DNA from 2 places in the Streptomyces sp. NPDC046805 genome. Region 2 is predicted to be linked to the other one. Evidence: riboswitches for the same ligand, from Rfam matches in the RefSeq annotation. Region 2 holds a riboswitch; the other holds the start of a gene.

Region 1 (7,384 bases), on a different contig from region 2:
CGGCCGCGTCCGGATGCCCGAGCTGGAGCTGCTCCCCGCCTCCTACGACCTGCCGGGCGCCCGGCTCCTCGACCTCGTCCAGGTCATGGACCGGATCCGCGCCGAGTGCCCCTGGTCGTCCCGGCAGACGCACGAGGGCCTGGCGAAGTACGGCATCGAGGAGGCGTACGAACTCGTCGAGGCCATCGAGGCCGGCGACCGGGCGGAGCTGAGGGAGGAACTGGGCGACGTCCTGCTCCAGGTCGTCTTCCACTCCCGAATCGCCGAGGAGGACCCCGACGCTCCGTTCTCCATAGACGACGTGGCGGGCGGCATCGTCGCCAAGCTGATCCACCGCCACCCGCACGTCTTCGGTGAGGAGACGGCCGAGACGCCGGAGGACGTCAAGGAGCACTGGCTGCGCACCAAGGCAGAGGAGAAGCAGCGCGCCTCGGTGACCGACGGCGTCCCGCTGGGCCAGCCCGGCCTCGCCCTCGCGACGAAACTCGCCTCCCGTGTCCGCACGGCCGGACTGGACGTGCCGCTGCCGCGCGGGGAGGGCATCGGCTACGAACTGCTCGCGCTGGCGGCCCGCGCCGAGGAGGCGGGCGTGGACCCGGAGGCGGCGCTGCGCGCGGCGGCGCGGACCTACCGGGACGCGATCAGGGAGGTGGAGGGGGAGAAGAAGTGAGCTGAGACAGGGGAGGGAGGGGGAGGGGAGGGGGACCCCCTCAGACCGCCGTGAACCGCACCGGCAGTTCCCGCAGCCCCCGCATGATCAGCCCGCCCCGCCAGCGCAGGTCGGCGGGATCGGCCGCGAGCTGGAGGTCGGGCAGGCGGCGCAGCAGGGTCGCGAGGGCGGTGCGGCCCTCCAGGCGGGCCAGGGGTGCGCCGAGGCAGTAGTGGATGCCGTGGCCGTAGCCGAGGTGGGGATTGTCGGCGCGGGAGAGGTCGAGCGTGTCCGGCTCGGTGAAGCGGGCGGGGTCGCGGTCGGCGGCGGCGAGGACGACCAGCACGGGGTCGCCGGTGGCGATGCGCTGCCCGCCGATGGTGAGGGGTTCGGTGGCGAAGCGCCACGTGGCCAGCTCCACGGGGCCGTCGTAGCGGAGCAGCTCCTCGATGCCGGTGTCGAGCAGCTCCGACTCGCCGCGCTCGACGGACTCCTGGAGGCGGGCGCGCTGCTCGGGGTGGCGCAGGAGCGCGTACATGCCGTTGCCGATGAGGTTGATCGTGGTCTCGAAACCGGCGAACAGCAGCACGAAGCACATCGCGGCGGCCTCGTTCTCGGTGAGGTGCTCGCCGTGGTCGGAGGCGCGGATGAGGCCGGAGATGAGGTCGTCGCCGAGGTCGCCGCGCTTGCGGTGGATGAGGTCGGCGAGGTAGCCGCGGATCTTCTTGACCGAGCGGGCGACACCGCCGCGCGGGCCGCCCCCATGCCGGATCATCATGCCCGCCCAGTCACGGAAGTCGTCCTGGTCCTCGCGCGGGACGCCGAGCAGGTCGCAGATCGCGTAGATGGGGAGGGGGAAGGCGAACTCGTGGATGAGATCGGCCTCGCCGCGGGAGGCGAACCGGTCGATGAGGTCGTCCGTCAACTCCTGCACGCGGGGCGTGAATTCCGCCACCCGGCGCGGGGTGAACGCCTTGGACACGAGCCGGCGCAGCCGGGTGTGGTCCGGCGGGTCGATGTTGAGCAGATGCGTCATGAGGTTGGCGCTGCGCTCGCCCGGGATGCCGGTCTTGTGCTTGCCGTGCGCGTCCTCGGCGTGATGCTCGGGGTTCTTCGACAGCCGCTTGTCCGCGAGGGCCTGGCGCGCGTCGGCGTACCGGGTCACCAGCCATGCCTCGACGCCGCTGGGCAGCGTGGTCCGGTGGACCGGGGCGTGCTCGCGCAGCCAGGCGTAGGCGGGGTAGGGATCGCTGGCGAACTCCCAGGTGAAGAGTTCGGGGGCGGTGTTCGGGCCGTTCACGGAACGACCGTAACCGGAGCCGGTGCGTGCGCGCGCGGGCGCCGGGACGGGGAGGCGAATGAGCCCGCGGTATCCGGATAAAGGCGACTGGCGAGCAATTATGGGTGAGCGCTGTGATCTTCACGTGATCCGCGCGGGATTGACTTGTGACGGGCGATCGTCTGCCGATACGTTCACTCGTCAACACGGCGTCTCCGCTTCACTCGTGGCGCCGGGCACTGCTGTCGCACGAAAGGCTTCCGCATGATCTCCGGGAACGGTCGTCACCGTCGCCCTCGTCAGGCACCGGCTGTCCTCGTCGCGGCCGGAGTGACCGGCTCCGCCCTCGCCCTCCCGCTTCTGGGTGCGGCCAGCGCGAACGCGGCAGACGGCACCACGTGGGACCGGGTGGCCGAGTGCGAGAGCGGGGGTTCCTGGAGCGCCAGCACCGGCAACGGGTACTACGGCGGTCTGCAGATCTCCCAGGAGGACTGGGACAAGTACGGCGGTGGCCACTACGCCTCGAGCCCCGACGAGGCCAGCCGTTCACAGCAGATAGCCGTCGCCGAGAAGATGCTCGCCGACCAGGGGACGGGCCACTGGGCCACGTGCGCCCTGCTCGCCGGGCTCAGCAGCAAGTCGGGGTCGGTCCATGTCGACACCGGCGTCTCCGGGGGCGGTTCGTCCCATTCCGGCTCCGGCTCCTCGGGTGGGCACGGCTCGTCCGGTCTGATCGGCGCGTTGACGTCGGGCGGGTCTTCGTCCGGCTCCTCGTCCGAGGGCTCGTCGTCCGCGTCGTCCGCGTCCCCGTCGACGGATGCCGACGCGGGTGCCGGCGCCGAGAGCGGTTCCACCGGCTCCGGCGGCCCTGTCGAGACCGGGAAGTCCGCACCGGCCGGTTCCAGTGGCGCATGGAACGACGGCAGCTCGCACACGGCGAGCCCTGAAGCCGACGATTCGGACAACGAATGGCAGAGCGGTAGCTCTTGGAGTCTGGTCGACACCGGGGCGATCGGTGGCGGCGGTCGCCATCGGGGCGACAGTGCGGACGAAAATGGGGCGAACCGGGCGAGTGGTGACTCCGCCGACTCCTCCGCGCGGCACGCCTACACCGTCCAGGCGGGCGACACTCTCGCCTCCATCGCCGACTCCCTTGACGTGGACGGCGGATGGCGGGCGCTGTACGGCGCCAACAAGAAGGCCGTCGGTTCCGACCCGAACCGGATCGCCGCCGGTCAGACCCTCCACATCGGTGGCGAAAAGGGTGCGAAGTAGCGGGAGTTGGCGCCCCGCTTCGTCGCCAAATGTCCCGTTTGGCGAAAGTGTGGGATGACTCTCAGAAGCCCTGATCGTCTTTGGAATTCCGCGGATCGCGTGCCTACGGTCAAGTCCGCTCGTCACCACGAGCCCCGGCTGCCGCTACGCCGAGTCCTGCCAGCGGCCGTACGGGAACAGTCGACGCGTCAAGCGCCGTAGGCAGGAGCGGGGGACCCAAGGTAAGTGCCGGAACCGGCAGTTGATGCCGCGACCGGCTTGGGGTGAAGCCATGTCCCGCGAGGGACGTGGCCGGGCAACTCAACCGGCCCGAACCCGACAGCTCACCTCGCAGGCGTCGGTGAGGGGATCGATCCATGCTGTTTTCCAGCAAGGGCACGCACCGCCGTCCGTCCAAGGCCACCCGCGCTCTCGCGCTCGCCGGTGTCGCCGGCGCCGCTGTCGCCGCCCCGCTGATGGCGTCCGGCAACGCCTCCGCCGCCACCGCCTCCCAGTGGGACGCCGTCGCCCAGTGCGAGGCCGGCGGCAACTGGTCCATCAACACCGGCAACGGCTTCTACGGCGGTCTGCAGTTCTCCGCCTCCACCTGGGCCGCGTACGGCGGCACGCAGTACGCCGCCACCGCCGACAAGGCCACCAAGGCCCAGCAGATCGAGATCGGCGAGAAGGTCCTCGCCGCCCAGGGCAAGGGCGCCTGGCCGAACTGCGGCACGGGTCTGACCAGCACCCCGTACAGCGGTGGCACCGCCTCCTCCTCCTCCTCCGGCAGCACGAGCACCGGCAGCACGGACACCACCGCCACCGCCCACGCCAGTGAGCCGCAGGCGGCCACCCGCTCCACCGACCGCCCGGCCGCGAGCAAGACCGTCACCACCCCGACCGGCAAGAAGGTCAAGAAGGGCGACGGCGAGTACAAGGTCGTCAAGGGCGACACCCTCGGCTCGATCGCCGAGAAGCACAAGGTCGAGGGCGGCTGGAAGAAGCTGTTCGAGCTGAACAAGGACATCATCGAGGACGCGAACCTCATCTACCCGGGCCAGCAGCTGCACCTGAAGTAAGGAGCAGGCGGCCCCTCAGACTCCCCGCCCCGGCGCGTTTTCCCCCGTACGCGCCGGGGCGGGGGCTTTCCGGGCTTCTTTCAGCCCCCCCTTTGTTCCGCCCAGAAACAATATGTACGGTCGCCGTCGTGTCCATGGGGCGGTCGGTCGGCCGACCGGGACCCCCGGGCGGTTAGGCTCTAGTCGCAAGGCACAGCCAGGGCCGACACGGCCCATGTGCCCCGCACTTTCAGCGTCACATCCAAGAAGGAGATGCTCGTGCCGTCCATCGACGTCGTCGTAGCCCGGGAAATCCTGGACTCCCGAGGCAACCCCACGGTCGAGGTCGAGGTCGGCCTCGACGACGGCAGCACGGGTCGTGCCGCCGTTCCGTCCGGCGCCTCCACCGGCGCCTTCGAGGCCATCGAGCTCCGCGACGGTGACCCCAACCGCTACCAGGGCAAGGGCGTCGAGAAGGCCGTCCTCGCCGTGATCGAGCAGATCGGCCCGGAGCTCGTCGGCTACGACGCCACCGAGCAGCGCCTGATCGACCAGGCGATGTTCGACCTGGACGCCACCGACAACAAGGGCTCGCTCGGCGCCAACGCCATCCTGGGCGTCTCCCTCGCCGTCGCGCACGCCGCCTCCGAGGCCAGCGACCTCCCGCTGTTCCGCTACCTGGGCGGCCCGAACGCGCACCTCCTGCCGGTGCCGATGATGAACATCCTGAACGGCGGCTCGCACGCCGACTCCAACGTGGACATCCAGGAGTTCATGATCGCCCCGATCGGCGCGGAGTCCTTCTCCGAGGCCCTGCGCTGGGGCGCCGAGGTCTACCACACGCTGAAGAAGGTCCTGAAGACCAAGGGTCTGTCCACCGGCCTCGGTGACGAGGGCGGCTTCGCCCCGAACCTCGGCTCCAACCGCGAGGCCCTCGACCTCATCCTCGAGGCCATCAAGCAGGCCGGGTACGTCCCCGGTGAGCAGATCGCCCTCGCGCTCGACGTGGCCGCCTCCGAGTTCTACAAGGACGGCAAGTACCTCTTCGAGGGCAAGGAGCGCTCCGCCGCCGAGATGACGGAGTACTACGAGCAGCTCGTCGCGGACTACCCGCTCGTCTCCATCGAGGACCCGCTGTTCGAGGACGACTGGGCCGGCTGGAACGTCATCACCGAGAAGCTGGGCGACAAGGTCCAGATCGTCGGCGACGACCTCTTCGTCACCAACCCCGAGCGCCTGGCCCGCGGCATCGAGGAGGGCTCCGCCAACGCGCTGCTCGTCAAGGTCAACCAGATCGGCTCGCTGACCGAGACCCTGGACGCCGTCGAGCTGGCCCAGCGCAACGGCTTCAAGTGCATGATGTCCCACCGCTCCGGCGAGACCGAGGACGTCACCATCGCCGACCTGGCCGTCGCGGTGAACTGCGGCCAGATCAAGACCGGCGCCCCGGCCCGCTCGGACCGCGTCGCCAAGTACAACCAGCTGCTGCGCATCGAGGAGATCCTCGACGACGCCGCGGTGTACGCCGGCCGCAGCGCCTTCCCGCGCTTCAAGGGCTGAGCCTTCCCGCACGGCCGCTGATCCAGCGGCTGACCAAACCAGGCGTAAGGCTTCGCCAGTCGTACGTACGTCCCCGTACCGGTCCCGTACCGTGTGCGGGGACGTACGCGCGTGACACGGGAGGCGGGGAACATGGGCGTGAAGGACCGGGACCGGTTCTCCACCGCGACCAGGCTGCGGCTGCTCGGTGAGCAGACGGCGGCCCGCGTCTACCGCTCCCAGACCAAGCGCCAGGCCCGCCGCTCCCGGCTCACCGGCCGTGCGGCGCTGCTGGCGCTCGTCCTGTGCTCGCTGATCGTCGCCCTGGCCTATCCGATGCGGCAGTATGTGTCGCAGCGGGCCGAGATCGCAGACCTCCAGCGGCAGCGGCAGCAGGCCCAGGAGCGGGTCGAGCAGCTGCGCGACCTCAAGGCGCGGTGGCAGGACGACGCGTACGCGGAGCAGCAGATCCGGCAGCGGCTGCACTATGTGATGCCCGGCGAGACCGGTTACGTCGTGATCGACCCGAGCACGGCCAGGAAGGCGCGCACCGACCTGGGAGCCACCGACCGCCCCTGGTACGCCAACGTCTGGGACGGGGTCGACAAGTCCGACGCCTCCGACCAGTGACACCGACAGACCCAGAGAAAGACAGCCTGAAGACAGTCATGGAAACGCCTCCGCCGCCCACTCCGCGCACCGAGCCCACCGACGCGGACGTCGAGGCCTTCAAGCAGCAGCTCGGCCGTCCGCCGCGCGGGCTGCGGGCGATCGCGCACCGGTGCCCGTGCGGGCAGCCGGACGTCGTGGAGACGGCCCCGCGGCTGCCCGACGGCACGCCCTTCCCGACGCTGTACTACCTGACGTGCCCGAAGGCCAACTCGGCCATCGGCACGCTGGAGGCCGGGGGCGTCATGAAGGAGATGACGGAACGGCTGCAGAACGACCCCGAGCTGGCCGCCGCCTACCGCGCCGCGCACGAGGACTACATCCGGCGCCGCGACGAGATCGAGGAGCTGAAGGGCTTCCCGAGCGCCGGCGGCATGCCGGACCGGGTGAAGTGCCTGCACGTGCTCGTCGCCCACTCGCTGGCCGCGGGCCCGGGGGTGAACCCCCTCGGTGACGAGGCCCTCGCGATGCTGCCGGAGTGGTGGCGCAAGGGCGCCTGCGTGACGCTCGCTTCGGACGACGCCTGCACCGACACCACCACCACCGCCGCTGAGGAGGACGCCCAGTGACCCGTGTCGCCGCCATCGACTGCGGTACGAACTCGATCCGGCTGCTGGTCGCCGACGTGGAGCCGGAGACCGGCGAGCTCGTCGAGCTGGACCGGCGGATGACCATTGTGCGGCTCGGACAGGGCGTCGACCGCACCGGACGGCTCGCCCCCGAGGCGCTGGAGCGGACCTTCGCGGCCTGCCGTGAGTACGCGCAGGTCATCAAGGAACTCGGCGCCGAGCGGCTCCGTTTCGCGGCCACCTCCGCCTCCCGGGACGCCGAGAACCGCGACGACTTCGTGCGGGGCGTGCTCGACATCCTCGGCGTCGAGCCCGAGGTCATCACCGGCGACCGGGAGGCCGAGTTCTCCTTCACCGGCGCCACCAA
Region 2 (7,384 bases):
TGCCGCGAGGAGGGGTATGTCATGACTCGACCAGCCGCCCGCTACGTCCTGCCCGAGTTCACCGAGCGCACGAGCTCCGGTCAGCGCACGCTCGATCCGTACTCGAAGTTGCTCGAGGAGCGGATCGTCTTCCTCGGCACGCCGATCGACGACACGTCGGCGAACGACGTGATGGCGCAGTTCATGCACCTCGAACACGACTCCCCGGACCGGGACATCTCGCTGTACGTCAACTCCCCCGGCGGCTCGTTCAGCGCGATGGCGGCCCTCTACGACACGATCCGGTACGTCAGCTGTGACGTGGAGACGATCTGCCTGGGCCAAGCCGGCTCGTCGGCGGCGGTGCTGCTCGCGGCCGGCACGCCGGGCAAGCGGTTCGCGCTGCCGGGGGCGCGGATGCTGATCCAGCAGCCGTCGCTGCCCGAGCCGGTGCGGGGGCAGCCCAGCGATCTGGTCATCCAGGCGGAGGAGTTGACCCGGGTCCGCGCCCTTCTGGAGGACATGCTCTCCCGGCACACCGGGCGCGCCCCGGAGCAGGTGCACGAGGACCTCGAACGGGACTTGATCCTGGACGCCCAGGGCGCGCTGGAGTACGGCCTGGTGGACGGGATCATCACCAGCCGCAAGGCCTCGCGCGGCACACCGGATTCGAGGTGAGCCGCCGATGCTGCCACCCGAACTGCCGCCGCTGCCCGCTCTCACGTGCGCCGAGGGCGAGTTGATCGACCGCTACCTCGACGTGGTCGACCTGCTGGGCCGGATCAATCCGGCGCAGAACGCGGGCACGTACGGCGGACTGCGGGCCGCCCAGGCCCTGGTCCGCAAGGCGGTGGAACTCCGTGACGCGCTGAGCCTGATGCACCAGCGGGGCGAGACGGAGCTGCACGCGGCCACCCTGGCATGTGCCTTGCGGGTGCTGGACGGCGAACGCCGCACCGCCCGCGTGACCGTGCCGTCGGACGGCTCGGGCTGACGAAGAACACCGGCCCGGTCGCCACCCCGGTCCGGGCCTCCGGGCCCGAGTTCAAACGGCCCGAACGACGTACCCCTGTTCGGCGTAGACGAGCGACTTTTTTCGGGGCATCGCGGGTTGCACGGGACGCGCGCGCGAGGAGCGCGCCGAGCGCTTCCGCGCTGGTCCGGGGGTACGTCGACTCCTCGCCCGGTATGCGGGCACCCGGGTATCCACCCGAACGGGCCAATAGTGACGCATTCCTCACATACCCGGTTCCATTGGGATATTCGGACTCCAGTGAGTCAAGATCCCTGTCTGACGACAAGCCCCCGCCACCGCGGCGGGGCGGTCCGGGCGGACGCCGAGTCCTGCCGCCGCCCGGATGACCGGTCGACGGCAGTGGATCGGCAGGAGTGGAGGACCCGAGCAAGACGGGTCGCCCAGCGGACACCGGTCCGCTGTGCGCAGCCCTTGGGGTGAAGCCGCGGCAACGCGGCCGGGCAACTTCGCCAGCCCGAATCCGACAGGTCATCCTTCACAGGCGGCTGACGAAGGGTTGCGCATGATTGCGCTCAATCGCGTCCCGTCTCTCGTGGCCCGGGCCGGCACGGCCTCGGCCCTCACTCTCGCCGCCGTGGGCGGCTCGATCGTGGTGCCGGGCATGGCCTCCGAGGCCGCGGCCGCCGCCACGGCGACCAAGGCACTCCAGATCGCGGCCTCCAAGAAGGGCTCCCCGTACCGATGGGGCGCCACCGGACCGGGCAGGTTCGACTGTTCCGGGCTCACGCTGTACTCGTTCAAGAAGGTGGGCAAGAGCCTGCCGCGTACGGCGGCCCAGCAGTACAACAGGACCCACCATGTGTCGGCCCGCCATCGCAGGGCCGGGGACCTGGTGTTCTTCCACTCGGGCTCACGCGTCTACCACGTCGGCATCTATGCCGGGAAAGGAAGGATCTGGCACGCCCCGAAAACCGGGGACGTGGTGAAACTCCAGAAGATCTGGACGAGGAGCGTCTGGTACGGCCGGGTCGGCTGACCCGGCCTTTTTCTTGTCCTACGGCTCCTGCTGTCCCGCGGCGGTCACCGGCTCGGCCGGTACCGTCCAGGGGAGTTGGATGGAGACGGTCTTGCCGCCCTCGCGGGTGGGGCGGATGCGCAGCTTGCCACCGCATTCGGCGGCGAGCCAGCGGATGATGACCATGCCGCGCCCGTTGTCCTGCTGGACGGCCGCGGGAAGTCTCTTCGGGAACCGCGGGTGACTGTCGGTGACGCCGATGCGCAGGTGTTCGTCACGGACGAGCATCATGTCCACCCTGAAGGTGGGCGACTGCCCGAAGGTGTGCTGCACGGAGTTGGTGGCGAGTTCGGAGACGATGAGCCGGACGGTGTCGGCCGCTTCCGTGTCCGAGGGCAGGCCCCACTCCGCGAGCGTCCCCAGCACGAAGGAGCGGGCCGCGGAGACCGAGGCGGGATCGCTCGGCAGAGTGACGGATGCTTCCAGATGGTCTGCCATGGCGACGTCGTCCCTTTCCCACGGGACCGTAGTCCGACACGGAGCGGATGGTTCGCGTACGGTCCCGCACTGGTGCTTCGCCGTCAGACTGCCACCGCCGTGCCGGTCACGGTGCCGATCCACCGAGATATGCATATATCTGTCGCTCAAAGCGGTGAACTCTGCGACGGCAGACCGTATTTGGGAGGCTTGAAGGGAGTAAGGAGGAGCCCATGCAGCATGGTCCCGCGGTGCGCCGGCGGAAACTGGGCGCCGAACTGCGCACCCTGCGCACCGGCGCCTGCCTCACGAGCGGCGAAGCGGCCCGCCTGGTGGGCTGGCACCAGTCGAAGGTGAGCCGCATCGAGACGGGCGCCAGTGGCGTGAAATCGGCCGATGTGCGGTTACTCCTGGACGCCTACGGTGTGACGGACGGCCAACTACGGGAGTTACTCCTGGCGTTGGCGAACTCCGAGGACGGTGGCGGCCGGCACCACTGGTGGCACGCGTACCGTGGGGTACTGCCACCCGCCTACCGCGACTTCATCAGCCTGGAGTCTCAGGCGAGCGCGATGCGCACGCTGGAGACGTCGGTGGTCCCGGGGCTGCTGCAGACACCCGCGTACGCCCGGGCGGTGACGTGGGCGGCCGTGGGCGGGCCGGACGACGAGCCCGACGACCGGCTGGACGCCCTGGTGGAGGTGCGACTGGCCCGGCAGGAGGTCCTGCGCGCGGACCCTCCGCTGGAACTGACCGCCGTCCTCGACGAGGCGGTGCTGCGACGGCAGGTGGGCGGGCCGGAGGTCATGGCGGGGCAACTGAACAGGCTGATGGAGGCGGGGCGACTGCCCCAAGTAAGGCTTCAGGTCCTGCCGTTCGCGGCCGGCGCACACATCGGCATCACCGGCCCTTTCGTTATCTTCTCATTTCCGAGCACATCTGATCTGGATGTAGTTGTTCTCGACCACTTGACGAGTAGCCTCTACCTCGAGCGGAAAGAAGTCCTCCAGGCCTATACGGAGGCCTTCAACACCCTTCAGATCCACGCCCTTTCACCTGAGGACTCGTTGGATTACATCGCCGGGATAGGTGACGGCGCGTAAGGAGGCACCATGTCCGCACTGCCTCGGAACGTACCTACCAGTACCGATCTGCACGGTGTGCGGTGGCTGCGCAGCAGCTACAGCACCGGAGCCAACAACTGCGTGGAGACGGCTCGGCCGCGCCGCGGTCCCTGGACCGGGCTGCTCGCCGTACGCGACTCCAAGGACCCCGCCGGACCCGCGCTGCTCTTCTCTCCCCGGAGCTGGACGGAGTTCGTCGGCGCGTTCCGGTGACCCCGCACGCCCCGACCGAACCCCACGCAGCCCGACCCGACTGCCCCCGCTGACCCGTTCCCCGACCCGCGACGCACGGCCGTGTCACGCCGACTCATGGTCGCGCTTCGCCGATCACACGCACAGCGCGTGCGATCTCGGTCTCGGACAGGTCGGCGCGGGCGGTCAGCCTGAGCCGTGAGATCCCGTCGGGCACGGAAGGAGGACGGAAGCAGCCCACGGCCAGGCCCGCCCCTCGGCAGTCGGCCGCCCAGCGCACGGCCGCCTCCGGGGACGGCGCCCGCACGGAGACCACCGCGGCGTCCGGCCGTACCGCTTCCAGACCGGCGGCGGTCAGGCGTGCGTACAGGTCGGCGGCCACCTCGCGCGCCCGCGCCGCCCGCCGCGGCTGTCCGCGCAGCAGCCTGAGGGCCGCCAGGGCCGCGCCCGCGGCGGCGGGGGCGAGGCCCGTGTCGAAGATGAACGTCCGTGCCGCGTTGACCAGGTGGTCGATCACGTGCGCGGGACCGAGCACGACCCCGCCCTGGCTGCCCAGTGACTTGGACAGGGTGGCCGTGACCACGATGTCGTCGGCGCCCGCGAGTCCGGCCGCGTACGCGGCTCCCCGGCCGCCGTCGCCGAGGACGCCGAGTCCGTGGGCGTCGTCGACGAGCAGCCCGGCGTCACGCTCCCGGCACGCCGCGGCCAACTCGGCCAGCGGCGCCGCGTCCCCGTCGACGGAGAACACCGTGTCGGACACGACGACGGCCGCCCCCTCGTGCGTGTCCAGCGCCTTGCCCACGGCGTCCGGATCGGCGTGCCCGACGACCTGGGTTGCGCCGCGGGCCAGGCGACAGCCGTCGATGAGGGAGGCGTGGTTGCCGGCGTCGGAGACGATCAGCGAGCCGTGCGGTCCCAGCGTGGTGACCGCGGCGAGGTTGGCGGCGTATCCGGAGGAGAAGACCAGGGCCGCCTCGAAGCCGCAGAAGCCGGCCAACTCGCGCTCCAGCTCGGCATGGAGCTCGGTGGTGCCGGTGACCAGCCGGGACCCGGTGGAACCGCCGCCCCAGGCGCGCGCGGCGGCCGCGGCCCCCTCGACGACCTCGGGGTGGCGGGCCAGCCCCAGGTAGTCGTTGCTCGCGAGGTCCAGGAGCGACGAGTCGGCGGCGCGGGGCCGCAGGGACCGTACGAGCCCGGCGCGGCGGCGCTGCTGCGCCTGGTCGTCGATCCAGCCGAACGCCATGGCTCCTCCGCGGAATTTGTAGGCAATGAACAGACACTAGCCGCACGCCCAGCCACCCAGGGTGTGGCAATACCCACACGTCGAACCGCGTCCGTTGTGCGGTCCCTCCTTGGCCTGGGGCGGTCCCGTAGGACAGGATCGGGCCTCATGGACCTGCTGAACACGCTGGTGGACAAGGGGCTTCGGCGCGAGCTGCCGACCCGCGAGGAAGCGCTCGCCGTACTCGCCACCTCCGATGACGACCTGCTCGACGTGGTGGCCGCGGCCGGCAAGGTGCGACGGCACTGGTTCGGCCGGCGGGTGAAACTCAACTATCTGGTCAACCTCAAGTCCGGCCTGTGCCCGGAGGACTGCTCCTATTGCTCGCAGCGCCTCGGGTCGAAGGCCGACATCCTGAAGTACACCTGGCTCAAGCCCGACGAGGCCTCCCAGGCCGCGGCCGCGGGCCTCGCCGGGGGAGCCAAGCGGGTCTGTCTGGTGGCCAGCGGGCGCGGTCCGACGGACCGGGACGTGGACCGGGTCTCCGAGACGATCAAGACGATCAAGGGCCAGAACGAGGGCGTCGAGGTGTGCGCCTGCCTGGGCCTGCTGTCGGACGGTCAGGCCGAGCGGCTGCGCGAGGCGGGTGCGGACGCGTACAACCACAACCTCAACACCTCCGAGGAGACGTACGCGGACATCACGACCACGCACACGTACGCCGACCGGGTGGACACGGTGCAGAAGGCGCACGCGGCCGGTCTGTCCGCGTGCTCCGGTCTGATCGCGGGCATGGGCGAGAGCGACGAGGACCTGGTCGACGTCGTCTTCTCGCTGCGCGATCTCGACCCGGACTCGGTGCCGGTGAACTTCCTGATCCCGTTCGAGGGCACCCCGCTCGCCAAGGAGTGGAACCTCACCCCGCAGCGCTGTCTGCGCATCCTCGCGATGACGCGGTTCGTCTGCCCGGACGTCGAGGTGCGGATCGCCGGTGGCCGGGAGGTGCACCTGCGCAGCATGCAGCCCCTCGCGCTGAACCTGGCCAACTCGATCTTCCTCGGCGACTACCTCACCAGCGAAGGCCAGGCGGGCAGGGCCGACCTGGAGATGATCGCCGACGCCGGCTTCGAGGTGGAGGGCGCCGGCGAGGTGACGCTTCCGGAGCACCGGGCGGCGGTCGCGGGCGGCTGCGGATCGCATGCCGGGGCGGGATGCGGATCGGACGCCGTAGCCGGGTGCGGGTCGCACGAGCACGAGGGCGGCGGGGTCTGCGGCTCCGTTCCCGCTGCGGCTTCGCAGGCGGGCGAGGCGCGTACCGATCTCGTCGCCGTCCGCCGCCGCGGCGCCGGAACGGACCTCGCACCCAATGCCTGACCTGCCCGGCCTCAGCGTCCCGGAACTGCTGGAACTCGACCGGCGGCACGTCTGGCATCCGTACGGCCCGATGCCGGGACGTGCCGAACCGCTCGTCGTGGAGTCGGCGAACGGCGTCCGGCTGAGGCTCGCGGACGGCTCGGGCGAACTCGTCGACGGCATGTCGTCGTGGTGGTCGGCGATCCACGGCTACAACCACCCGGTGCTCAACGAGGCCGCGCGCGAGCAGCTCGGCCGAATGAGCCATGTGATGTTCGGCGGGCTCACGCACCAGCCCGCCGTACGCCTGGCAAAGCTCCTTGTCGACATGTCGCCCGAAGGGCTGGAGCATGTGTTCCTCGCCGACTCCGGCTCGGTGTCGGTCGAGGTCGCGGTCAAGATGTGCCTGCAGTACTGGCGTTCGCTCGGCCGTCCGGAGAAGCGGCGGCTGATGACCTGGCGCGGCGGCTACCACGGTGACACGTGGCAGCCGATGTCCGTGTGCGACCCCGAGGGCGGGATGCACGAGCTGTGGACCGGGGTGCTGCCGCGCCAGGTGTTCGCCGACGCGCCGCCCGCGGAGTACGAGGAGTCGTACGCGGAGCATCTGCACGAGCTGATCGGGCGGCACGCCGGCGAGCTGGCCGCGGTCATCGTCGAGCCGGTGGTGCAGGGCGCGGGCGGGATGCGGTTCCACTCCCCCGCCTATCTGCGGGTGCTGCGCGAGGCGTGCGACGCGCACGACGTGCTGCTGGTGTTCGACGAGATCGCGACCGGCTTCGGGCGTACGGGCGCGCTGTTCGCGGCGGAGCACGCGGCGGTGACCCCGGACGTGATGTGCGTCGGCAAGGCCCTGACCGGCGGCTACCTGACCCTGGCCGCGACGCTGTGCACGTCACGGGTGGCCGACGGCATCTCGCGGGGCGACGTACCGGTGCTGGCCCATGGCCCGACGTTCATGGGCAATCCGCTGGCGGCTGCCGTGGCCTGCGCGTCGATCGAGCTGCTGCTCGGGCAGGACTGGCGCGGGGAGGTCAAGCGGATCG

Evidence for each region. A riboswitch is a leader RNA that binds a small molecule or an ion and turns the genes downstream of it on or off. The one in region 2 is predicted to bind cyclic di-AMP.
Region 1: another riboswitch for cyclic di-AMP. It lies ahead of ABZ910_RS20745 (transglycosylase family protein); the one in region 2 lies ahead of ABZ910_RS18060 (C40 family peptidase).

What each region holds. Positions count from the first base shown of each region.
Region 1 covers NZ_JBEYYC010000018.1:83,026-90,409, reverse strand. Annotated here, with positions in the region: gene ABZ910_RS20760 (nucleoside triphosphate pyrophosphohydrolase) at 1-670, shown strand, start outside; gene ABZ910_RS20755 (cytochrome P450) at 711-1,949, opposite strand; gene ABZ910_RS20750 (transglycosylase family protein) at 2,193-3,203, shown strand; cyclic di-AMP (ydaO/yuaA leader) riboswitch at 3,387-3,555, shown strand; gene ABZ910_RS20745 (transglycosylase family protein) at 3,560-4,261, shown strand; gene eno (phosphopyruvate hydratase) at 4,514-5,800, shown strand; gene ABZ910_RS20735 (septum formation initiator family protein) at 5,933-6,409, shown strand; gene ABZ910_RS20730 (DUF501 domain-containing protein) at 6,448-7,017, shown strand; gene ABZ910_RS20725 (Ppx/GppA phosphatase family protein) at 7,014-7,384, shown strand, end outside.
Region 2 covers NZ_JBEYYC010000015.1:71,093-78,476, forward strand. Annotated here, with positions in the region: gene ABZ910_RS18050 (ATP-dependent Clp protease proteolytic subunit) at 22-657, shown strand; gene ABZ910_RS18055 (hypothetical protein) at 665-973, shown strand; cyclic di-AMP (ydaO/yuaA leader) riboswitch at 1,334-1,514, shown strand; gene ABZ910_RS18060 (C40 family peptidase) at 1,518-1,991, shown strand; gene ABZ910_RS18065 (ATP-binding protein) at 2,010-2,468, opposite strand; gene ABZ910_RS18070 (helix-turn-helix transcriptional regulator) at 2,681-3,550, shown strand; gene ABZ910_RS18075 (DUF397 domain-containing protein) at 3,560-3,784, shown strand; gene ABZ910_RS18080 (8-amino-7-oxononanoate synthase) at 3,879-5,006, opposite strand; gene bioB (biotin synthase BioB) at 5,154-6,359, shown strand; gene ABZ910_RS18090 (adenosylmethionine--8-amino-7-oxononanoate transaminase) at 6,352-7,384, shown strand, end outside.